DNA from 2 places in the Arthrobacter sp. DMZ02-1R genome. Region 1 is predicted to be linked to the other one. Evidence: riboswitches for the same ligand, from Rfam matches in the RefSeq annotation. Region 1 holds a riboswitch; the other holds the start of a gene.
What was found. Region 1 has a riboswitch for cyclic di-AMP ahead of AC3ANQ_RS19790 (aggregation-promoting factor C-terminal-like domain-containing protein). Riboswitches for the same ligand answer to the same signal wherever they lie in the genome.
Positions count from the first base shown of each region.

Region 2: linked by a shared signal. The riboswitch ahead of AC3ANQ_RS18210 (NlpC/P60 family protein) and the one ahead of AC3ANQ_RS19790 (aggregation-promoting factor C-terminal-like domain-containing protein) in region 1 are both predicted to bind cyclic di-AMP.

Region 1 is NZ_CM173230.1:4,157,146-4,168,846, forward strand. It holds gene AC3ANQ_RS19745 (TetR/AcrR family transcriptional regulator) at 1-326, shown strand, start outside; gene AC3ANQ_RS19750 (hypothetical protein) at 400-999, shown strand; gene AC3ANQ_RS19755 (EamA family transporter) at 972-1,910, opposite strand; gene AC3ANQ_RS19760 (LysR family transcriptional regulator) at 1,983-2,951, shown strand; gene AC3ANQ_RS19765 (SixA phosphatase family protein) at 2,958-3,488, opposite strand; gene AC3ANQ_RS19770 (winged helix-turn-helix domain-containing protein) at 3,635-4,504, opposite strand; gene AC3ANQ_RS19775 (hypothetical protein) at 5,212-6,039, opposite strand; gene AC3ANQ_RS19780 (response regulator transcription factor) at 6,300-7,040, shown strand; gene AC3ANQ_RS19785 (sensor histidine kinase) at 7,054-8,529, shown strand; cyclic di-AMP (ydaO/yuaA leader) riboswitch at 8,693-8,865, shown strand; gene AC3ANQ_RS19790 (aggregation-promoting factor C-terminal-like domain-containing protein) at 8,868-9,596, shown strand; gene AC3ANQ_RS19795 (bifunctional glycosyltransferase family 2/GtrA family protein) at 9,731-11,170, shown strand; gene AC3ANQ_RS19800 (glycosyltransferase family 39 protein) at 11,167-11,701, shown strand, end outside.
Region 2 is NZ_CM173230.1:3,827,101-3,838,801, reverse strand. It holds gene serC (phosphoserine transaminase) at 1-970, opposite strand, end outside; gene AC3ANQ_RS18220 (iron-dependent transcriptional repressor DtxR) at 1,289-1,984, shown strand; cyclic di-AMP (ydaO/yuaA leader) riboswitch at 2,110-2,321, shown strand; gene AC3ANQ_RS18215 (M23 family metallopeptidase) at 2,324-3,145, shown strand; cyclic di-AMP (ydaO/yuaA leader) riboswitch at 3,291-3,458, shown strand; gene AC3ANQ_RS18210 (NlpC/P60 family protein) at 3,464-4,216, shown strand; gene AC3ANQ_RS18205 (HNH endonuclease) at 4,554-5,054, shown strand; gene mobA (molybdenum cofactor guanylyltransferase) at 5,089-5,712, shown strand; gene AC3ANQ_RS18195 (DUF6457 domain-containing protein) at 5,744-6,031, shown strand; gene AC3ANQ_RS18190 (molybdopterin molybdotransferase MoeA) at 6,028-7,440, shown strand; gene AC3ANQ_RS18185 (FdhF/YdeP family oxidoreductase) at 7,503-9,842, shown strand; gene fdhD (formate dehydrogenase accessory sulfurtransferase FdhD) at 9,844-10,710, shown strand; gene AC3ANQ_RS18175 (alpha-mannosidase) at 10,880-11,701, shown strand, end outside.

The DNA.
Region 1 (11,701 bases):
TGCTCGGCCAAGCCATGGACTTCATGGACGACTACCCGTCCTTCGCGCGCCTCTGGATCAGCGAGAACTGGCGGACGCCCAGCGAATGGGGCAAGCTCTTTGTCGAGCTCCGCAGCGAGTTGTTGGCTGTGATCGGCGCGGCGATCGAGAAGGTCGCCACCACGTGCACGGTGGATACCGGCATTGCCCGGGGCAGCCTCGAAGCGGCCATGTTTGGAGCGATCTTCGTGGTGGGCTTGGACCGGCAGACGTACAACCCGGAGCGCACCCGCGAGCAGAGCATAGCGGCTATCATGACGATCATGCGCGGCTACGTGCTGCGGTAACGGTATGGCAACTGCTGCGCCAAGCGAGCGTGGCGATGCCGGACGGTCAGGGATGATTAGTCCCATGCGTCACATGGGGAACAGTGGAAAGCTCGCGATCATCTCTGCCGTGGTGTCCGCTGGTTTGCTGGTGCTCCTTGCCATCACCCTTGAGGAAACCGTGATGTACACCTTCCTGGGGGTCTTGGCGCTCGGCTACCTGGCATGCGTCGCCGAGGTTTTCACCCGCCGCCGGTACTTGATACTGGTTCTCGGAACCATCTCATCGATCCTGTTCATCGCGTTCGGGATCGCGTTCCTGCGCATGTGGGGCCTCGCCTTCAACCAGGACGAGAATGCCCTGGGGAGCGCGGTGAGCACCAAGGACTCGGACATCTACTTCTACCTCGCGGCGGCTGCGGGCTGCGGTTCCCTGCTGGTCCTGTTCGTGGGGGCTGTGTGGCCATCCCGAAGTTCCCGCAAGGGACGCCCGATTCCCGCGTCCCGACCGGTTGCTCGCCAGGCACCCCGCGCAGCACAACGCCCCGCCCCGGCGGCCCGGCCGGCCCAACGGCCTGCCGCTCGTCCGGCGTCGAGTGCCGTGAAGCGCCCCGCTTCCCGGACGCCGCCAACCCCTGCTAAGCGCCCGACGTCGGGATCGCCAGCTCAGCGCAAGCCCGCCCCCAAGCGCTGACGATCTTCGGCCGCCGGAACCTTGGGCTTGGAGCGCTGCTGCAACACCGCCGTCGCCACACCGCCCAGCAGGAGCAGGCCGCCGGCCAGTTCCGCCGTCGTCGGGACCTCTGCGATGAGCAACCATGCCGTGGTCATTCCGACCACCGGGACCAACAGCGTGAATGGCACCACGGCCGAGCTCGGGTAAAGGCTGAGCAGCCGGTTCCAGATGCCGTAGCCCACCAGCGAGGCGAACGCCGCCGTGTAGAGAGCGCTGAGAATGGTTGCCGGTTGCAGGTTGGTGAGGGTCCCGACGACGGCTGCCGGACCGTCCACGATCAGCGATAAGGCCGCGAGCGGCAACGGGACGACGGCCCCGGACCAGACCACGAGCCCCAGCCCCGAGGCCGCCTTGGCCTTGCGCGCGATGATGTTGCCGGCAGCCCAGGACAACGCGGCGGCGAGCACGATCATGAGCGGCACTACCGGGGCCACCAAACTGCGGCCCACCGCCACCAGGGCAAGCCCGGCGACACCCAACACCACGCCTGTCAGTTGCCGTTTGCTAGGCCGTTCCCCGAGGAACCGTGCCGCCAACAGCACCGTCAGGAGCACTTGCGCTTGCAGCACCAGGGAAGCGAGTCCGGCCGGCATGCCGAGGGCCATGCCCAGGTAGAGCAGTCCAAACTGCCCGGCGCTCATGAACAGCCCGACGCCGATGATCGCCTTCCAGCTGACATCTGGTTTGCGAATGAAGAAGATGCAGGGGAACACCACCAGTACGAAGCGGATGGCAACGAACAGCAGGGGCGGCACGTCAGCCGCGCCTCCGCTCCCGTTTCCGGGGTGGAGTCCAAAATCGATCGCAACGAAATTCAGGCCCCAAAGGACGGCGACAAGGACGGCGAGTGCTGAGTGGCGGAGATTCACGATTCAACTCTGACAGCCAAGTGGATGAAGCACCAGCGTTGAATTCTGCATTAAATCATGTACGTTTGCTTCATGATCGAGATTGCAGCGTTGCGGGCCCTGGTAGCAGTGGAGCAGAAAGGCTCGGTGGTGGCCGCCTCGGAAGCCATGGGGTTCAGTCCCTCGGCGGTCTCCCAACAGATCAAGAAGCTGGAGAAGCAGAGCGGCGTAACCGTCCTGGAGCGCCACGGCCGCGGCGTGCTGCTGACGGACCGGGGCATGGCGTTGGCCGAGTACGGACGGCGCATCCTGGGCGAGCTGGAAGAACTGCAGGCCACCCTGCTTGCCGACCCCGCGAAGCCAAGCGGCGTGTTGCGGCTCGTGGCATTCTCCACGGCGTGCCGCGGGTTAGTGGGCCCCTTGCTCGGGAAACTGGGCGCGGCTCAGGCCGCTGCCGCCGGCGCTTCGGCCGGGGCGGGTTCCGGGGATACGGCCGCGGCGGGTTCCGGGCTTGAGATCCGGGTTGTGGCCGAGGATCCGCGGGAGGCCGTCCAGAGGGTCGCCACCGGGGAAGCCGATCTCGGCGTCGTGCACAACTGGAACTCGGTACCCTTGGTCATTCCGGAGAACATGGTCCACGAGGACCTCTGCCTGGACACCGCCGACGTCCTGCTGAACTCAGCGCACCCCCTGGCCCGCCGGACCGCCGTCGAGCCTTCCGACCTGGTGGGCGAACGCTGGATCAGCACACCGGCTGGCGCCATCTGCAATGAGGCGTTGCTGGCAATCCTCGCGGGACTGGGGCGGGTACCGGACATCCGCATCTACGACCCCGACTTTTCCACGCATATCGCCATGGTCCAGCAGGGCGTCGCGGTGGCGCTGGTCCCCCGGCTTGGCCGGCCCGAGCTCCCCGCGGGGGTGGTGGCGGTGCCCGTAGTCAACCCGATGCAGCAGCGCCAGGTGGGAATCGTGTACCGGAAGACCATGACGGCAAGCCCCAGCATCCGCCATGTTGTGCGATTGCTGCAGGATGTGGCCGCGGAACTCGAGGTGGGTTAGCCAGAGCTACTTCTTTGGGCGAGGAACAGTGAAATAGGTCAGGCGCGCGTCCTGCCCATCAAGTTCGGCCCAAGGCTTCTCCAGTTCCATCACTGTCACGGCACTGGTCGGATAGCGGGTAGCGGCGTCCATGTAGGCGTCGTGGTCCGAGTCGCGGGACGCCAAGTGCATGGCGAGGTCCTGCACTCCCGGCATGTGGGAGAAGATCATGAGCGTGGTGACGGTCTCCGGCACATGGTTGATGACGGTCAGCATGCGCTGCGCGGAGGCGGCGTACAGGCCGTCCTCGAGTTTCGGCGTCGGCGCCTTGTCCCCCAGTTCGCTACATACCCAAGTACAGGTCTGGCGGGTGCGGAGCGCGGACGAACACAGGATAAAGTCCGGAACCACATGGTGTTTCACGAGCCACTTCCCGGCAAGAGGCGCTTCGCGGTGGCCACGCTCCGCAAGGGGCCGTTCATGATCCGGCACCCCGACAGGCCAGTCCGACTTCGAATGCCGCATGATCACCAACCGCTTGATGTGATGCTCGCTCATCCCCCCACCCTACTATCCCAACTGACTGGCAGTAGGTGTCGTTTTAGGGCGCGTAAACGACAACAAATGCGAGCTACTTGGGTGGGGCGGAAACGCGAAAGCGCCCGCCACCTTTGCAGGAAGCGGGCGCCTTGAGCGGGTGGAGACTAGATCGAGTATTCCGGAGCGGCCCAGACGATGACCTCGGGGTGCTCGTAGAAGCGGTAGCCCTGGCCGCGCACGGTGCGGACGGTGTTCGCGAGGCGGCCGAGCTTGGAGCGGAGGCGCCGGATGTGCACGTCGATGGTGCGCTCGTTGGGGACCTCTTCGGCGTTACGCCACAGGCCCTCGAGGAGTTCATCGCGGCCCACGGTGCGGGTGCCGTTTTCGACGAGGTAGTTGAGGAGCTCGAACTCCTTGAACGTGAGGTTCAGGGATTCGCCGTCGAGGTGCACTTCACGGCGGGCGAGGTCGATCAAGACGCCGGACGGGCGAGCCTCCTGTGCCGGCTGCGGGCGGAGCGCCTCGGAACGCTGGCGGTTGCCAACGGTCGGGTCACCGAAAGTCGAGCGGACGACGTCGAGCGCGGAACCCGGCGCGCCGGCCGGGGCTACCGCGACCGCGGCGTAGCTTTCGGCGCCGGAAACGAGGGATTGTGCATAGGCGCGGATTTCCTGGGCAAGCTTGGCGATGGATGTTCCGGCCGCCGCCGCGGTGTCTTCATCGATGCCCATGTAGAGCACGAACCCACGGGCCACATTGTCATTGGCAACGGGGCGGATGGAGCGGTCGGCTGGAGCCAAGACAGGTGTGGGTGCAGTCATCGGCGAGGCCTCGTTGGCGGGAACAGCGCGGAGCTGGCCGTAGGAGTTGGGGTTGTAGCCCTGGGGCACGTACCCGGGGGCCTGGCTTGCGCCCTGCGGTGCGGGCTGGGCATATGCCGGGCGGTTGCCGAAGCCGGGACGAAGGCCGGCGTTCGACGCGGCCTTGTTGGCGTTACGGACGGAGATGTGGACGTATCCGGATGCAACTGACATGGATTGCTTACCTCAAAGTGAATAGCCGTCATCGCGGCTTCGAATGCTGGTCTGGTCCCCGCAATGAGATGGGGAGGGGCGCCCGACGCTGGGCAGGGGGCGAATGCCTGAAACCTTTTGGGGTAGAAAGTTAGGCATGCATTCGACAACAGCTCATCGAAATACCAGCGGGTGTGCTGGGTTCGATCGCTGCGGCTGCAGATGCTGTTGAGTTCTTGTTCACATTTGAAGTGTGCAACGTAACAAAGGGAACTTGCAAGTAACAAAGGGTCAAACCGTCCACATTTTGAGACGAATCACACTATTGTGCTGCATGTCACAATTCAAGCATGTCCAAATGTGACCCATTCTCGTTCGTCACAATGGCCGTTTGGAACGCAATATTCGAAGATAATTTGATCGATTTGGCAATTTTTGAATCTTAAGTCACGTCACGCGCTTGCCTTTGAATCTCGAGATATGAAACAACCCTTGTCCAATCCCGAATCTGCGTCTCATGAAAATTTTCCGGCAAATCGTCTGCTAGGGGCCTTGTAGAAGGCCGGTTGAGCATGGTTTGAAGCTCGCGCCGGCACAGTTTGAACGCCGGTTGGGACGCCGTCGTGACCCTCGTTGCCTTCGGAGGGCGCTTGCGACCCGGGGAGTCGCGTTGTTCTGAGGACAAAGCGCGGCAAAGAGGGGCACGACGGACACCATATGCACCATCACTAGTTGGTGGTGCCGGAGCCTTGAGTACTTGAGGTGGCAGTGGCAGTCACGATCTGGATGGACTGGGCCGTGTACTTATCGGAATCCTTGAGCGCGGTGACCCTCACGCTGGATCCAGATTTCACATCGGCAAGGGTCAGGGCCGTGCCGCCGGCCGTGCCGCCGGTCGTGCTTCCGCGTTGCCGCACGCCCTCCGCCACCACAACGTCCGTTCCCAGGACATAGGTACGGGTGAATCCATCCTCGCTCTTGACCGTCATGGAGCTCGCCGAGATGTCCGTGACGGAGCCCAGCTGCCCCACCATGGTGACGTAGGTGCCGTTTTGCAGAACCACGTACTCAGAGTGGATGGCCCCATTCAGGCCGCCCATGCCCACACCCAGGCCGCCCGGGCCGGCGTTCGTGCCACCCGGGCCACCGAATCCGCCCGGGCCGTTCTGCCCGGCCTGTCCCGCGGCACCTGGCCCAAGGGCATTGCCGGTATCCGCAGCAGTTCCATTTCCAGCAGCGTATGCACCTGCTCCAGCCGCCGCCGCGACGACGACGGCGACCCCTCCGACGATGAGCCCCTTCTTCAGTGTCCAGTTCTTGAAGAATGAGGGACGGGGCTGCCCGGGGGTGTATTGCTGCGGCGCACCCCACCCGGCGGCGGGTTGCCCGGGTTGCTGGTTAAGCGGCTGCTGGTTCACCGGCTGCGGCGCACCCCACCCGGCGGCGGGTTCCCCGGCTAAAGGTTGTCCGGAATCATCAACGGGCCGGATCACCGGCCGCGGCTGCTCATTCCCCTGTACGGACCCAGGTACGGAGGGGTTGTTTTGCTGATCCATGGTGTTCTCCATCGAAGTCGAGACTGTTTGGGTCGTAGTTGTCCTTGTCCCAAACAGCGTCAGCCGCTTTCCTGTGTGCGGGCTGTGCCGAACTGCAGGCCTTCCTGTGACCTGCGGCGTGTTGTGCCGGACAGTGGCGGAAAGCCCGCCACTGCGCGCTTGGCGTACCGTGCCTTTGGACAGGTGGCTAGGCTGAGACTCACAGGGTGCTCACAGCATTGGCAAAGCACCGGCAAACCGGCAGATTGGAGAGTTGTCCCATGGCATCCTCGCACTCCATGACAAACAACCTTCCCCAGCTCAGCCACCCGGACGGTTCCCCCATCCGCGCCCTTGTGGTGGACGACGAACCCAGCCTCGCCGAGCTCATGAGCATGGGCCTCCGCATGGCGGGTTGGTCGGTGGCCGTGGCCGGCGACGGACCCGCGGCGGTCAAGCTCGCCAAGGACTTCCGGCCCGATGTCCTGGTGCTGGATGTGATGCTTCCAGGGTTCGACGGCGTTGAGCTGCTTGGCAGGATCCGCGCCTTTGCGCCTGAGGTGCCTGCGCTCTTCCTCACCGCGAAGGACGACGTTCAGGACCGCATCGTCGGGTTGGCCGCCGGCGGGGACGACTATGTCACCAAGCCGTTCAGCATGGAGGAAGTCCTGTTGCGGCTGCATCGCTTGGTCCAGCGTTCGGGCGTTGCCGCGATGGACACGGCCGAGCTGGTTGTGGGTGACCTGACCCTGAACGTGGACACCCGCGAAGTCACTCGCGGGGGCGAAGACATCCAGCTGACGGCAACCCAGTTCGAGCTCCTGCGCTACCTCATGGAAAATCCCAAGCGCGTGGTCAGCAAGGCCCAGATCCTGGACCGCGTGTGGGACTACGACTTCGGCGGGCAAGCCAACATCGTGGAGCTCTACATCTCATACCTGCGCAAGAAGATCGAGGCCAACCACCCGCCCATGATCCACACTGTGCGCGGAGCCGGCTACGTCATCAAGCCCGCCGAATAGCCCGGGACGCCGAATGTCCGCGCTCTCGGGTATCCCCCGCCAGGCCGACCATCGCTGGTTCGATCCTTCAACCTGGCACCTGCGCACACGCTTGATCCTGGTCTCCATGGCACTCCTGGTGGCCATCTGCGGAGCCGTGGGCGTGGTCAGCTACGCGTCTATGGACGTTTTCCTCACCAAGCAGCTCGACCAGCAATTGATGCAGGCTTCCCATGGCCGCCCGCCCATAGGTGATCCGAATGGACGCCCAGATCCTTTGGACGCCCGGGGCCAGAGCATCGGCACGCTGAATGCACGCATTCTTGGCAGCCAGGTGAGCAGCGCCGGGTTCTTGTCCTCCGACGCCACCCGTACGTCCTTGTCGCCCAACGATGCCGGAATCCTGTTGGCTCTTCCCCACGATGGCCATCCGGTTGATCGGACCCTTTCCAATGGCGGTTACCGGCTGGTTGCCACTGAAACTCCTTACGGCGATGTTGTCATCACAGGCCTGCCGCTCGCCTCGAAAGAGGATACCGAGGCCTCGCTCGTGTGGACCATGGTGCTGGTGTCCTTGGGCGGGCTGGTGCTCATTGGACTCGCGGGAACCGTGCTGATCCGCCGCACCATGCGTCCCCTGGAGCAGCTCTCAGACGTCGCTACCAAAGTGTCGAAGCTTCCGCTCGACGCCGGCGAGGTGGCTCTCGCGGTGCGCGTTCCGGCGTCGGCGGCCCACCCCGGCACCGAGGTGGGCAGCGTCGGTCATGCTTTGAACCTCATGCTGGACAACGTCTCCAGCGCGTTGGAGGCACGCCAGCAAAGCGAAACCAAGGTGCGCCAGTTCGTGGCCGATGCCTCGCACGAGCTGCGGACGCCGCTGACGGCGATCCGCGGCTACACCGAGCTGTTGCGCATGACGGAGACGTTCACCGAGGACGGCCGCAAGTCGCTGGGTCGCGTGCAAAGCCAGTCCGAACGGATGACCACCCTCGTAGAGGACCTCCTTCTCTTGGCACGGCTGGACGAAGGAAAGGCACCCGAGTTCACCGATGTGGACCTCACGCAGTTGGTGATCGAGACCGTGAGCGACGAGAAAGTCATGGCCCCCGAGCACATCTGGCAGCTCAAGCTCCCCGATGAGCCCCTTACGGTCCGCGGCGACACTACGCAGCTCCACCAGGTCTTGGCCAATCTGCTCTCCAATGCCCGCAAGCACACGGAGGCTGGAACCACCGTGGTCACTGGAGTCATGCGCTCGGCCGATGGAAGCGCCGTGGTCACCGTGACCGATAACGGGCCTGGCATTCCGCCTGAATTCCAAGGCAGGATCTTCTCGCGTTTTGCCCGTGCCGACGCCGCCCGTTCCGGTTCCGAGGGCACGTCCGGGCTCGGCCTGTCAATCGTGGAATCGATCGTTCAGGCCCATGGAGGCACCGTCGAGGTGGCCTCGCGTCCCGGCCGGACGGAGTTTGCCGTGAGGCTTCCAGCGCTCAGAACCGCGGCGGCCTGAAGTCCGCCGAGAAGATCACGACGCCGGAGCGCGGCTAGCGCAAGTCGGCGCACCGGCGTCGTGATCTCCGTTACCTAAATGTGACTTAACCGGAGCCCTCCTGTACCGTCGAATGGGTGCGCGGGATCATTCCGGCCACCGCCGGGTAGGCGCCGAGCTCTGCCACTCCCCGGTGCCCAAACTCCAGGCAGAGACGGGGGACCCAGGTCTCCGGGCAAACGCTCATGTTGAGCCAGCCCTAGGGGTGAAGCCGTACCGCCACGATTCTCAGTGGCCACGGCCGGATGACCTCATCCGAATCCGACAGCTAACTCCGCAGGCGTCGAGAGGCAATCACCATGTCTGGTTCCAAGAATCAGTCGCGCCCTGTTGCGCGCCACCGCGGCGAAACTGCCCGGAGAAACAAGTCACGTTCCACCCTGAGGCGAGCCGCCGCAAACCTCGGCACCAGCCAGCGCATGGCAGTTGTTGCCGGCGTCGTTGCTGTGTTCCTCGGGGCAGGCGCCGCCACCCAGGCCGCCGGACAAGCCATCAACGCCCAGGACATGAGCCAGACGTCCGAATCGCGCGCCGTCGTAGAGCAAAGCGCGACGCCGTCCGCCACCGCCACGCCGTCGGCGAGCGAAAGTGCTAAGCCAAGCACCGCTCCGACGCAGGCACCCGCTCCCGCTCCTGCCGCCGTCGCACCCCAGGCTGCGGCACCGGCCGCTCCCGTGGCACCTCCCGCTCCGGCAGCCCCGGCTGCGCCAGTTGCCGTCGATGACCCCGCCGGCGCCCAGGCCTACGCCGCGAGCATGCTTTCCTCCTACGGGTGGGGCCAGGGCGAAATGTCCTCCTTGATGACCCTGTGGAACAAGGAATCCGATTGGCGGACCACTGCTACCAACTCCTCGAGCGGCGCTTTCGGCATTGCGCAGTCCCTGCCGGGCGAAAAGATGTCCTCCGAGGGCGCGGATTGGCGGACCAACTACCAGACCCAGATCCGCTGGGGCCTGAACTACATCAAGGAACGCTACGGATCCCCGTCTGCGGCCTGGGCGTTCCATTTGGCCCACAACTGGTACTAAACGCACAACGTACGCAGAGGTCCGTCCCTTCAGGGAACGGACCTCTACTGCGTTAATCAGGTCTCCCCCACATCCACAGCCGCGTCACAGGTTCCGCCTAAAGCACTCATATTCGGCGGCGGCACTCTGGATACATGACGCTCATCGAATCCACCACAGGAACCCTGAAGGACCCCGCGGTGGTGCCGCCGGGCCTCCCGATCCAACCCAGGACCCCTATTCAAGGCAGCACTGCCCTTCAATACAGCTCAGTGCGGCGCACCCCCGTGGACATCCACACCACCGTCCCCGTCCTCGATGTCACAATCCCCGTCTTCAACGAGGAGTGCGACCTCGAAGAGTGCCTGCGCCGGCTTCACGGCCATTTGCGCGAATCTTTCCCGCACGGCTTCCGCATCACCGTGGCCGACAACGCCAGCACGGACAGCACCCTGAAAATCGCTGAACGGCTGGCCAGGGAATTGCCGGAGCTCGTGGTGGTCCATCTTGAGGAGAAGGGACGCGGCAACGCGTTGCGCAAGGTGTGGCTCGCATCGCCGTCGCCCGTTCTGGCCTACATGGACGTGGATCTGTCCACGGATCTCGCCGCGCTTGCGCCCCTTTTGGCGCCACTGATCTCCGGCCATTCGGATCTCGCCATCGGCACAAGGCTGACCCGCAACTCCCGGGTTGTCCGCGGCCCCAAGCGCGAATTCATCTCGCGCAGCTACAACCTGATGCTGCACTCGTTCATGGGTGCCCGCTTCAGTGATGCCCAGTGCGGCTTCAAAGCGATCCGGGCCGACGTTGCCCAGCAGATCCTCCCCCACACCATGGACAACTCGTGGTTCTTCGACACCGAACTTTTGGTCCTCGCGGAACGCTGCGGCCTTAGGGTCCACGAAGTGCCCGTGGACTGGATCGACGATCCCAATTCCAGCGTCGACGTGATGCGCACCGCCCTGGCCGACATCCGCGGCATGGCCCGGCTCACGCGGGACCTCGTCTCCGGACGTATCCCCATCCCGGAACTGCGCGCAGCCCTTGCCCGCGGCCCGCTCCCGGCATCGTCCCGTACCGCAGAACAGAACCCGCGCAGCAGCCTGTTCGGGCAACTGGTCCGGTTCGCCGCGATCGGTGCTGCATCAACCCTCGCCTATGTGCTCATCTTCTTGTTCTGCCGCGGTTTCATGGACCCCCAGCTGGCCAACTTCCTGGCACTCCTCATCACGGCCATCGCCAACACCGGCGCCAACCGGCGCTTCACCTTCGGCATCCAGGGCGGCAACCCCATACGGCACCACTTCGAGGGATTGATCGTCTTCGGCATCGGCCTTGCGCTCACTTCCGGTGCGCTCGCCTTGGTGCACAGTACGACGACGCCGGACCGCTGGGGCGAGCTCCTCACCTTGGTCGGGGCAAACCTCGCCGCCACTGCAGCCCGCTTCCTGTTGTTCCGGCTGTGGGTCTTCCGGCAGCCCGGAACACGGCTGGCACCGCCTCCGCCGCCGGTCGCGGCGGCGGAGGGGCGGCCGGAGCCCGCGATCGAATCCACCTCACCAGACAGCCCGCTCACAGAAACGGCAGCATCATGACCTCCACGATCTCTCACGCAGGCACAGAGCCCGCCGCCGGAACCGACACGGCAGGTCCCGCCGTCGGAACTGTAATTTCTGGCAATGGGGACACAGCCCACGGTGGTCGCTCCACTGGCCCATCAACTCCCGGGGCCCCGGGAACCACGCCCCGCTGGGCCCGATATGCCTTTGGCCGCCAGCCCCGCTGGGTGCGGCCGTCCGCCGCCGGGCTCCTCGTGGCCACCGCGTTCCTGTATCTCTGGAATCTCGCGGCCATCGGCTATGGAAACTCCTTCTACGCTGCAGCCATCCAGGCCGGAACCAAGGACTGGACGGCATTGCTGTTCGGTTCGCTCGACGCCGGCAATGCCATCACCGTGGACAAGCCACCCGCATCGCTATGGATCCCGGCCTTAGTGGGCCGGATCTTCGGCTTCTCGTCCCTAAGCATGCTGGTTCCCGAGGCGCTGATGGGCGTGGCCGCCGTCGGGTTCCTCTATCTGACGGTCAAGCGCGTGTCCGGGCCCGGAGCGGGTTTGCTGGCTGGCG
Region 2 (11,701 bases), 330 kb from region 1:
TGGCCGCGGCGTCGATCGAATCATCGAAATCGATCGTGGCAATGACGTTGGAGCGGTCCTCGGCCTTTGACACGAACGGGGTGGCGTACTCGGAAGCCTCGGCCCAGGTGTAGATGCGGCTGGCGGAGTCCGCCGTGCGCGCGGAAGCGAAGTCCAGGCCGCCGTTCTTGTTGAGCCATTGGACCTGGGCGTCGAGCGTCACAAGGGTGGACAGGGACGGCGTGTTGTAGGTCTGGTTGAGCTTCGAGTTGTCGATGGCCGTCTGCAGATCCAGGAAATCTGGAATCCAGCGGCCGCTTGCCTTGATCTTGGCGGCGCGCTCAAGAGCGGCGGGGGAGAAGAGGCCAAGCCAAAGTCCGCCGTCGGAGGCGAAGTTCTTCTGCGGTGCGAAGTAGTAGACATCGGCCTCGGCGACGTCCACGTCCAGGCCACCGGCAGCCGAGGTCGCATCCACCAGGACCAGTGCGCCGTCGTCTACGCCGGCAACCCGCTTCACGGGGGCCGCTACGCCGGTGGACGTTTCGTTTTGCGGCCACGCGTAAACGTCCACGCCTGCCTCGGCCTGGGAAACCGGGCGGGTGCCGGGCTCGGACTTGATGATGGAGGAAGCTTCCAGGAAGGGCGCCTTGTTGGTGGCCGAGGCGAACTTGGAACCGAACTCACCAAAGGAGAGGTGCTGTGCCTTCTTCTCTACCAGGCCGAAGCTGGCGACGTCCCAGAATGCGGTGGAGCCTCCGACGCCGAGAATCACCTCGTAACCCTCGGGTGCACGGAAGAACTGGCTGAGTCCCTCGCGGACGGAGCCCACCAGGTTCTTGACTGGTGCCTGCCGGTGGGAAGTGCCGAGGAGGGTTGCCGAGGCGGCAGACAGTGCCTCGATCTGCTCCGGGCGGACCTTGGAGGGCCCAGCGCCGAAGCGGCCGTCCTTGGGCAGCAAATCGGCGGGGATGGTGATGCTGTTGTCGCTCACGGGATGCTCCAATGGTGAAGTAGCGGCCTAGATGGGTCGTGGCAGGTGGCATCGCTGCCCCTTCGACTCCCCAATTCTGCCTGACTCCCCATGCGGGGACAGAACCGAACGCTTCATAGTCCGCCACGTGGAAAGCATCTGTTCCGCCGGACGCGGGACGGGGGCGGGATCGAGGGGGCACGAAAATTATTCGGAGTAATTCCAAATAAGCTAAGCTAGGAGCTGGCGCCCGGCCCGGGACGACCGGCGGGTAGACCGCCTGGCCGCTGCGGTACGGTGGAAAATACGCAAGATACTGCGCTCGAGGAGCTGAGCTGGATGACGGATCTGATCGATACCACTGAGATGTATCTTCGGACCATTTTGGAGCTTGAAGAAGAGAACATCGTGGCTCTTCGCGCGCGCATCGCCGAGCGCTTGCGGCACTCCGGGCCTACCGTTTCCCAGACGATCGGGCGGATGGAACGCGACGGCCTGGTGATTGTTTCCAACGACCGGCACCTTGAGTTGACCGAAACCGGCCGGAAACGTGCCACTGAGGTCATGCGCAAGCACCGTCTCGCCGAGCGGCTCCTGGCCGACGTCATCGGGCTGGACTGGGCCTATGTCCATGACGAAGCATGCCGCTGGGAACACGTTATGAGCGAGCGCGTTGAGCGGCGGCTCTATGAGCTCCTGGACCACCCCACGGAATCTCCCTACGGCAACCCCATTCCAGGACTCGAAGCCCTGGGCGGAGTTGCGTCTCACCCCTTTACGGATGGCGTGGTCAACCTTCTTGAAGCGATGAACGAATACTCACCGGACAACCGGGTCATTGTCAGCCGGTTGGCTGAACCGATCCAGGTGGAACCGGAGCTGTTGGTGCAGCTGGACGAAGGCGGAATCCGCCCCGGAGCCAGGGTTTCCCTGGAGCGTGTGGGGGAGTACATCTCCGTTCGCGTGCCCAATATCGACGGTGCCTTGGAGCTGCCGCCTGAGGTGGCCTCGCACGTGTTTGTCACGGTCTCATAGCGCTTTCGGCAAAGCGATCGGCAAAGATAACGGAATTATTACTGCGGGGGTTAATCCCCTATAGTTTACTACTGGCGCCGATACCAAAGCGTTACCTGATCCGAAGCCGAGTTCTGCCAGCGGATCAGGTGGATTAGTCCATTCACTGGCAGAAGCGGGGGAACCACCAGCGGCGGTCGAAAGACAGCCTTGGGGTGAAGTCCGCAGCGGATGTGCAACAAAGCGCAGGGCCTTTCCGGGGATCCCTCTGTGCTTCGCGCCCTCCACGCGGACCGGGTCCATGCACTCTCTGACCCGAATCCGACAGCTAACTTCGCAGGCTTGCCAGAGAGGAACACTTTGACCACGCAGAACACCAGGGGCCGCAGACGCGCGTCCGGTCCTACTGCTGAGCTGCGGACCATGCAGGTCGTTGCGCACGATCGGCCCCGCGATCCGCATCGCGAAGTGCGCCGGCGCAAGGGCCCCTTGCGGCAAATAGCCGATTTCGCCGCCGCGAGCGGTGCGGGACAGAAGGCCGGTGTGGCCCTCGCCGCCACGGGCCTCATCCTGACGGTGGCCATGCCGGGTACCGGCGCATTGACGGCCGCCGCGGAATCGAACCAGGCTTCCGCGGCTTCGGCGGGGACGCAGGCCGAGATTCCCGCTGCGGCCAATGCCACCATCGACTTCAGCCGAGCTGCCGTTTCCACTACGGCGGATCCTGATAGCAAACTCAAGCAGCTCCTGAGCGCGCAGTCGGTCGGCAGCATCAAGACGTCGTCCTCGAAGGGCACGCTGGGGGCTCCGCTGGACACCCTCACCACGGCCTCGCCGTTCGGCTACCGCGTGAACCCCATTACGGGAGGCCTAGGGGAGTTCCACCGTGGCCAGGACTTCGTGGCCCAGTGCGGCACCCAGGTACATGCGGCTGCGGCCGGCAAGGTCACGTTTGCGGGCTGGCACCCGTATGGCGGTGGAAACCGAATTGTGGTGGACCACGGCAACGGCCTGGAGACCACGTACAACCACTTGTCCTCGTTCAGCGTCCAGGTGGGCCAAACAGTCAACCGCGGCGACGTCGTCGCTTTGAGCGGCACCACTGGCGCCTCCACCGGCTGCCACCTCCATTTTGAAGTCATGGTCAACGGCGACGTCGTTGATCCCCTGGGCTGGCTGTAGCCAATCCGATGGACGTCTCTCGCATGCTTGTCACGCTCCGTGACCTGAATGTGACATTCAGCCAAAACTCCTGTAGCGTCTAACTCGCATCAACTTTTAGAGAGTTGATGCACTCGGGTGGATTGCCTAGCTCTGCCACTGCCTGAGGTTCCGTTCGCAAAACATCGTCTGGCAGAGGCGGGGGACCCACTTTTGGTCATCTTCATCGATGGCCTTGGGGTTAAGTCGCATTTGTTTCCTACCGGAAGCATTGCGGCCGGATGACTCCCATCCGAATCCGACAGCTTACCTCGCGGGCATAGGGAGAGGCCTCTTAACGTGTCTTCACGCACTACTCTTGCGCGCCACCGCGCCGCGGTCACCAAGACCAACTCGCTTGCCGTCATCGCTAAGACCGTCGGCAGCAACGCCGGTGGTGTAGGCCGTCAGGCAGCAGTTATCGCCGCTGCGTCCGGTCTGGTTCTCACTAGCGGTATCGCGGCCAACGCTGCCGAAACCAATGTCCCCCGCGAGTCCACTGCGACCTCCACCCTGGAAGTCCAGTCCATCGCCCAAGCCAGTATTGCGGCCGACTCCTCCGTCGCCATCAAGTACGAACGTCCGGCTGTTTCCACGGCGGCTGCTCCGGTTGTCGAAGCTCCGGTTGCCGTCCAGGAAGCTGTTGCCGCTCCCAAGGCCGCTACGGGCGCCGGAACGCTCTCTGTTTCCGCCGCTGTATCCCCCGCCGCGAAGGTTGCCAGCGGCAAGGGCGCAGCAATTGCGGCCGCAGCTTACGCGCAGCTTGGCGTTGCCCAGGACTGCACCGCCCTCGTTTCGAACTCCCTGGCCGCTGTTGGCATCAACTTCCACGGTTGGCCGGCAGACTACATGTCCCTCGGCCGCACGGTCAGTGCTGCTGAAGCACAGCCGGGTGACCTCGTTTACTACCAGAATGGCGGCATGGGCAAGGCCCACATCGCTGTTTACGTCGGTAACGGCATGGCCGTCCACGGCGGTTGGAACGGTGGCACCACTGCTTTGTACAGCGTGAACATCGGCTCCGGTCCGGTCTACATCCACGTTGGTGGCTAAATAGCTTCTGCTAAACAGTTTCACAAGAACATCCCCGCTGGTCCGCCCGCGGGGATGTTCTGTTTTAACCAGCATGTGCCACAACTTGTGACCACCGTCTGCTGAGGACGATTCCGTGCCCGCGGCAGCGTCAACAGCCGTTGCCCCCGGACAGTTGAAGGTTCCCGCCACGTGTCCGGTACATGAACTTTGCCCGACACAGTGCCGGATCCCACCCACGGATTCGTTGATCCGGCCTCCGCGTGTTTACTCTTGTGATGTCGATCCACAGCCCGTACATGCAGAGGGCAGCCGGCCCTCGCGCCCCTGACGGGTGCGGCCGTGAAGAGGTACGTGCATGCGCACACTCGTTCTGAATGCTGGATATGAACCGCTGGCGGTAGTAACCTTCCGCCGGGCGCTGGTCCTTGTGCTCACCGGAAAAGCGAGCGTAGTGGCAGAAGGCGACGAGCCTGTCGTCGGGCCACAGGAGATTCTCGGACGTCCCTCCGTGATTCTGCTCAATCGCTACATCCGGCCGAGGTACAACGCGATCACGGCGGTCACACGCCGCGGCGTCTTGCGCCGCGACGGTCACCGTTGCGCCTATTGCGGGAAAACAGCCCACACAATTGACCACGTCCACCCCAAATCCAGGGGCGGCGCGGATTCCTGGGAAAACCTGGTGGCAGCGTGCCTGCGCTGCAACAACGCCAAGAGTGACCACACACCGGCCGAAATGGGCTGGAAATTGAGGTTCACTCCGGCGGCGCCCACCGGGACTATCTGGCAAATCAAGGAGCTTGAGAAACCTGCGCCCGCGTGGGATCCCTTCCTCCTGCCCGAATCGGCGGCCTGAACCGAACTGAGCCCGCCCCCGGTAGTCTGGGCTGGTGGACTTTGATGCGGTGATCTTGGCGGGTGGCAAGTCCTCCCGCCTCGGTGGCGTGCCCAAAGCCCAGCTGACGTACGACGGCGCAACGCTGCTTGAGCGCGCCCTCGCGGCCACGCACGGGGCCGGGCGGGTCGTCGTCGTCGGGCCGGATCCCGGCACGTTGCCGGACGGCACAGTGACCGCCCGCGAGGACCCTCCGTTCGCCGGACCGGCAGCGGCGATCGAAGCCGGACTCCTTGCGCTTGAGAAGCATGCCCGCGCGGGTCTTTCCGCAAAGGAAACATCCGCGCCGTGGGTACTCGTCATGGCGTGCGATATGCCCCTCGCGGGCGCAGCAGTTCCGGTTCTTATCCGGGAACTTGCCGGACACGACGAAACGGAAGGGGCCATGGCTGTATCCGCCGATGGCCGGAGACAGCCGTTGCTTGGAATCTACCGGTTCGCTGCTTTGCAACGGGAAGTGCTGGCCGCGGCAGAACAGGGTGGCCTCGCCAACGCCGCGGTGTTCCGCCTGCTTGCTAGGCTTGATCTGCTGGCCGTACCTGTTCCTGCTGGCTCCACCGATGACGTGGATACCTGGGACGATGCCGCGGCGCTTGGAGTGGACGGCGACCTGCCGTGACAAAAGCTGTACCGGACTTTGGAGGCGGATCGTGAAGAGCCAAGAAGAAACGCTTGAGGAGTGGTGCAGGAGCCTGCTGCAAGCATATGAGCTTGAAAGCGTCGAGATCGACATCAACGAGATCCTGTCCTTGGCTGGCGTTGCAGCCCATTCCGTAGTTCGGCCTGCGGCTCCCCTGACCACCTTCATTGCCGGTTTCGCGGCCGGACTTGCAGCGGGTTCGGGGCAAGCGACGGAAACCGCGTCGATGGACGCCGCCATGGGCCTGGCACGCACGCTCGCCAACGACTACACGAACCCCGGAACCGACGCCGGATGACCGATGCCCCTGAACAGGGCGCCGAGAATCAGGGCGCCGAGGACCTGGGCGCCGAGGACCAGCACCCTTCCGCCGTGACCGATCCGGCACCGAACGTTGAGCATGTCCCGCACGCCGACCACCTGTGGGCGGAAGCCCGGCAGCTTGCCTTCGACTGTGCCACGCCCATTCCCGCCGCACCCGTTGCCCTGAAGGATGCCCTCGGCCGGACGTTGGCATCGGACGTCCACGCCCTGCAGGACGTGCCGCACTATGCGTCTTCGGCGATGGATGGCTGGGCTGTCAACGGCAGCGGTCCATGGATCCTGGCTGAGCCGGGCCATCGGCTGGCCCCGCATCAGGCGAGCCCTATTGTCACGGGTGGTCTGATACCGCCTGGGGCCAAAGCCGTGCTCCGCAGCGAAAGCGGCATCCTGACGACCGACGAAGACGGCCTGCCTGTCCTCGCGCTCGGCGGAAACGCGAGGCCTGGCGAACCGCGCAACGGGCAACACATCCGTAACGCCGGAGAAGAAGCCGGCGCAGGCGAGCTGCTGATCAAGTCCGGGGTCGTCCTGAACCCCGCCCACCTCGCCCTTGCCGCGCTGGCCGGCCGGGATGAACTGGATGTCCTGGGCAAACCCCATGTGAAACTGCTCCTGACCGGCTCCGAAGTGGTGACTGCGGGTGTCCCTGCCCCTGGGAGGGTGAGGGATACCTTCGGGCCGCAGCTTGGCGCCGTCGTCGAACTCCTCGGCGGCATCCGCGGCGATCAGATCAAAGTGGGCGACTCCTACGAGGAATGGCTCGCGGGCCTCGAGGAAGGCGAGTTGTCGCCGGACACGCCACCCGCCGACGTCGTTTTCACCACCGGGGGAACGGGCCGTTCGGGAACGGACCACTTCCGGAGGGCAGTTGCGGAACTCGGCGGTCGCTTGTTGATTGATGGCATTGCGATGCGGCCGGGACACCCCGGCGTCCTGGCTGAGTTGCCGGACGGGCGCTTTGTCTTAGGGCTGCCGGGCAATCCGCTCGCGGCAATGATGGTTCTCTTCACGATCGGCGCACCGCTGCTCGCAGGACTGGGTCACGGCAAGCTGCCCGAGGTGGGGGAAGTGCCTTGCGGTGCAATGCTCGACGCCGACCCCGGGCGCACCCGCTTGCTTCCCTTCAGGTTCGTGTACGGATTGGCCTCGCCGGCCCAACACGCGGGGCCGGGGATGATGCGCGGCCTCGCCAGTGCGGACGGCGTCATGGTGGTCCCGCCACACGGCGTCCAACTCGGGGAACCTGTGCCTGCTTTCCGCCTTCCGTGGGGGCCGCCGCTTCCCCAACCGAAGCCTTCGCAGGACAAAACCAAGAAAACTCCCGCCAGACCCGCCCGCAAAGTTTCGTCAGGGCCGGTGGACTGGAGCGCCTTGACTGGCTAAGAACTTCCGGTCCCGGATGGACACGGGTGGAATAGAGAGACAGGCCTTGCAATGATGGGGGCATGAACAGGCATGCTCCCGAGCAGGACATCAATGAAGATGACCTCCAGATCCACCCGCCCAAGCGCTCAGCCGCCGGTGTCAAGGCAGTCACCGTGGCTTTGGAACGAGGTTGGGCCCAAGCCGGTGTGGGCCGGACCGTCAAGTCAATGCTCCGCGTCAACCAGCGGGACGGTTTCGACTGTCCCGGGTGCGCCTGGCCGGAGTCCATTACCGGAAAACGCAGCCCCGCCGAGTTCTGCGAAAACGGGGCCAAGGCCATCGCCGAGGAGAGCACCACCCGCGTGGTCGATGCGGCGTTCTGGGCCAAGCATCCCCTTGCCGAGCTTGAAGACAAGACCGAGTACTGGCTGGGCAGCCAGGGGCGCATCGCCGAGCCCGTTGTCATCCGCCCCGGTGAAACACACTATTCTCCGATCAGCTGGACGGATGCTTTCGCCCTGATCGGCGAGCACGTCAATGCCACGACGCCGGACCGCTGCGTTTTCTACACCTCGGGCCGCACGGCCAACGAGACAGCCTTCATGTACCAGCTCTTCGCGCGTAGCCTCGGCACCAACAACCTGCCCGACTGCTCCAACATGTGCCACGAGTCTTCTGGCAGCGCCCTCAACCCGACCATCGGCATCGGCAAGGGAACTGTCTCCCTGGAAGATATCCACGAGGCGCAACTGGTACTGGTTGTGGGCCAGAACCCGGGCACGAACCACCCGCGCATGCTCTCCGCCCTGCGCGATTGCAAGAACAACGGCGGCAAGGTCGTGGCAGTCAATCCTTTGCCGGAAGCCGGGCTGCTGAACTTCAAGGATCCCCAGTCGCTCAACGGCGTGGTGGGCGGCGGCACGGATATCGCCGATGAATTCCTGCAGATCAAGGTCGGCGGCGACCTCGCTTTGTTCCAGGCTCTGGGCCACCTCTTGCTGGAGGAAGAGAAACGGCAGCCGGGAACCGTGGTCGATAGTGCGTTCATCGAGGCACAGACCGATGGCTTCGCGGCCTACGCGGAAGCCCGGGCCACGCTTGACTGGGCCGAGACGGAACGCGCCACGGGCCTGAGCCGCATTGAAATCACCAAGGTGGCGGGCATGCTGGCCGCTTCGAAGGGCACCATCATTTGCTGGGCGCTGGGCCTGACCCAGCAACCCCACTCCGTGGACACTTTGCGGGAAATCATCAACCTGCTCCTCTTGCAGGGAAACTTCGGCAAGCGCGGAGCCGGAGCTTGCCCCGTCCGCGGCCACTCCAACGTGCAGGGCGACCGCACCATGGGCATCTGGGAGAAGCCTTCCGAGGGCTTCCTTGCAGCCCTCGACAAGGAGTTCGGATTCACGATGCCCAGGGTGCACGGCTACGACTCCGTGGAGACCCAACACGCCTTGGAGCAGGGCAACGTGGATGTATTCGTGTCCATGGGCGGGAACTTCGCCGCGGCTGGCTCGGACACGGTCGCGCTGGAGGAAGGGCTGAAGAGGGCCGGGCTGACGGTTCACATCTCCACCAAGCCCAACCGTGCCCACGTGGTGCACGGTAAGACCTCCCTGATCCTGCCCACTCTGGGCCGAACGGACACGGACGACAAGCACCCCGGCGGACGCCAGTTCCTCTCCGTGGAAGACTCCATGTCAGTCATCCACTCCACCCAGGGCCGCCTGGCTCCGGTCTCCGAGCACTTGCTTAGCGAACCCGTCATCGTCGCACGCATGGCGCAGGCAGTCCTCGGCGACGATCATGCGGTGGACTGGCGGGAGATGGCCGAGGACTACGACGTCATCCGGGACCACATCTCCAAGGTCATCCCCGGCTTCGAGGACTTCAACGCGCGCGTCCGCACCAAGAACGGCTTTGTGCTTCCCAATCCACCGCGTGACACCCGCACGTTCGCCACGGATATCGGCAAAGCACGCTTCACCGTAAGCCCGCTGGAGTACCTTGAAGCCCCGGCCGGCCACCTGATCCTGCAAACCGTACGTAGCCACGATCAGTACAACACCACGTTCTACGGGCTCGACGACCGCTACCGCGGTATTTCCGAAGGCCGCAGGGTCATCCTGGTCCACGAGGAAGACCTCAGCGAGCTCGGCTTCGAAGACAGGGACATGGTGGACGTCATCTCCATCTTCGGTGGAACGGAACGCCGGGCGGACAAGTTCCGGCTGGTCGCCTACCCCACAGCCAAGGGTTGCGCGGCCGCTTACTTCCCGGAGGCCAACGCCTTGGTGCACCGGGAACTCGTGGCGCGTGAATCCAACACCCCCGGCTACAAGGCCATGACGGTGCGGTTCGTCAAGCACGGAGAAACGGCCAAGCACGGGGAAGCTGCCGCCGAAACGGTGGGTATCTGAGATGGGACGGGTGACCCAGCGCCGCAAGGTGCACAAGTTCGTCCTGGATGGCTCAGCCCAGGCGTTGGAGCACCCTGTCCGCTACCGCGAGGACTTCCTGGCCGTCGAGGAGCCGCTGGAGGTGCGCCTGGGGCAGATGTCCTTCTCCGTGACCATGAGGACCCCTGGCGACGACTTTGACCTCGTGGCGGGTTTCCTGGTTTCCGAGGGCATCATCTGGGACCCGGCCCAGCTCATTTCGCTGCGCTTTTGCGCCGGCGAGGACGAGAACGGCGTCCAGACCTTCAACGTGGTGGAAGCCCAGTTGCGGCCCGACGTCGTCCTTCCTGAGACCGGCCGCAATGTCTATACGTCCAGCTCGTGCGGGATTTGTGGCACAGACTCCATTGAGGCTGTGCGCCAATCCTCACACTTCAGCCCGGCGGACGACTCCCTGAGCGTGCCGGTGGAGATTCTCGCTTCCTTGCCGGACCGTCTCCGCGAAGCGCAAGCGGTCTTTGACAAGACCGGGGGAGTACACGCCGCGGGCCTCTTCAGGATCAACCACGACGGCGACGCGGAGCTACTGTGCCTGCGGGAAGACGTGGGTAGGCACAACGCTGTTGACAAGGTGGTGGGCTGGGCGCTGCGTGAAGGCTTGTTGCCCCTGAGTGGCACCATCCTGCAGGTCTCAGGGAGGGCGTCCTTCGAGCTGGTTCAGAAGGCCGCGCTTGCCGGAATCCCAGTTCTGGCTGCCGTCAGCGCACCCTCCAGCCTTGCCGCGGAACTGGCCCAGGAGACCGGACTGACCCTGGTGGGATTCAGCCGGGGGACCAGCCTGAACGTTTATGCGGGCAGCGAGCGGGTGCGCGTTCCGGCAAACTTTTAGAGACTTGTAGGGGATAGCCGTCAATCACTTGGTTATTGTTCCGGAACAACGTAGATTTTATCCATCGAATGGAATCGCTGTTTCCACCTGCTGGTAACCTTGCTCGCTTAGGTTCCTTGTAACGGCACGGAAGCCTCTCGACCCAGCCCAGCGCTAAAGGGGACTTGAATTGCACGACGACCGCCGGATCACTGAGAAGCGGCTCGAACGTTTTGTCCGGGAGCGGATCGCCCCCGCCATCTATGGGCGCGCGCTGCCCCTGACCCTCAGCAGTTGGGATGTGCCCGGAGAGCCGGTCCCCGCCTCGGAAGCGCTCCATCAAGTCTTTGAACCCCAGGAACATGGTGCTGCGTGGGGCAAAGCCTGGAGCACTAAGTGGCTGCGGCTCCAAGGTGAGGTTCCGGAGGGTTGGGGAGTCGCCGATGGCACTGCGGTGGAGATCGTCGTCGATCTCGGTTTCAGTATCGACGCCCCCGGATTCCAGTGCGAAGGCATTGCCTGGCGCCCCGACGGCACCATCATCAAGGCCATTTCTCCCCGAAACCAGCATGTCCCGCTTAAGCTCCTGGGTGGCGGACTCTCGGTGGACTTCTACGTCGAAGCCGCGGCCAATCCCGATCTCAGCCAGGGATGGAGCTTCTCGGCAACACCTTTGGGGGACATAGCCACCTCCGGAGACGAGCCCCGCTATCGGCTCGGGCGCATAGCCATAGCCGAACTCAACGAGGTGGTTTGGGAGCTCCATCAGGATATTTGGACGCTTAGCGGGCTCATGCACGAGCTACCCTTCGAACTGCCCCGGCGCCATGAAATCCTTCGCGCCTTTGAACGCATGCTGGACGTCATGGATCCTGACGACGTCGCGGGTACCGCTGCCGCTGGCAGGGAAGCCCTCGCCGAGGTCTTGAGCAGGCCTGCCTACGCCTCAGCCCATGAACTGTTGGCCACAGGCCACGCCCACATCGACTCGGCCTGGCTTTGGCCGGTCCGC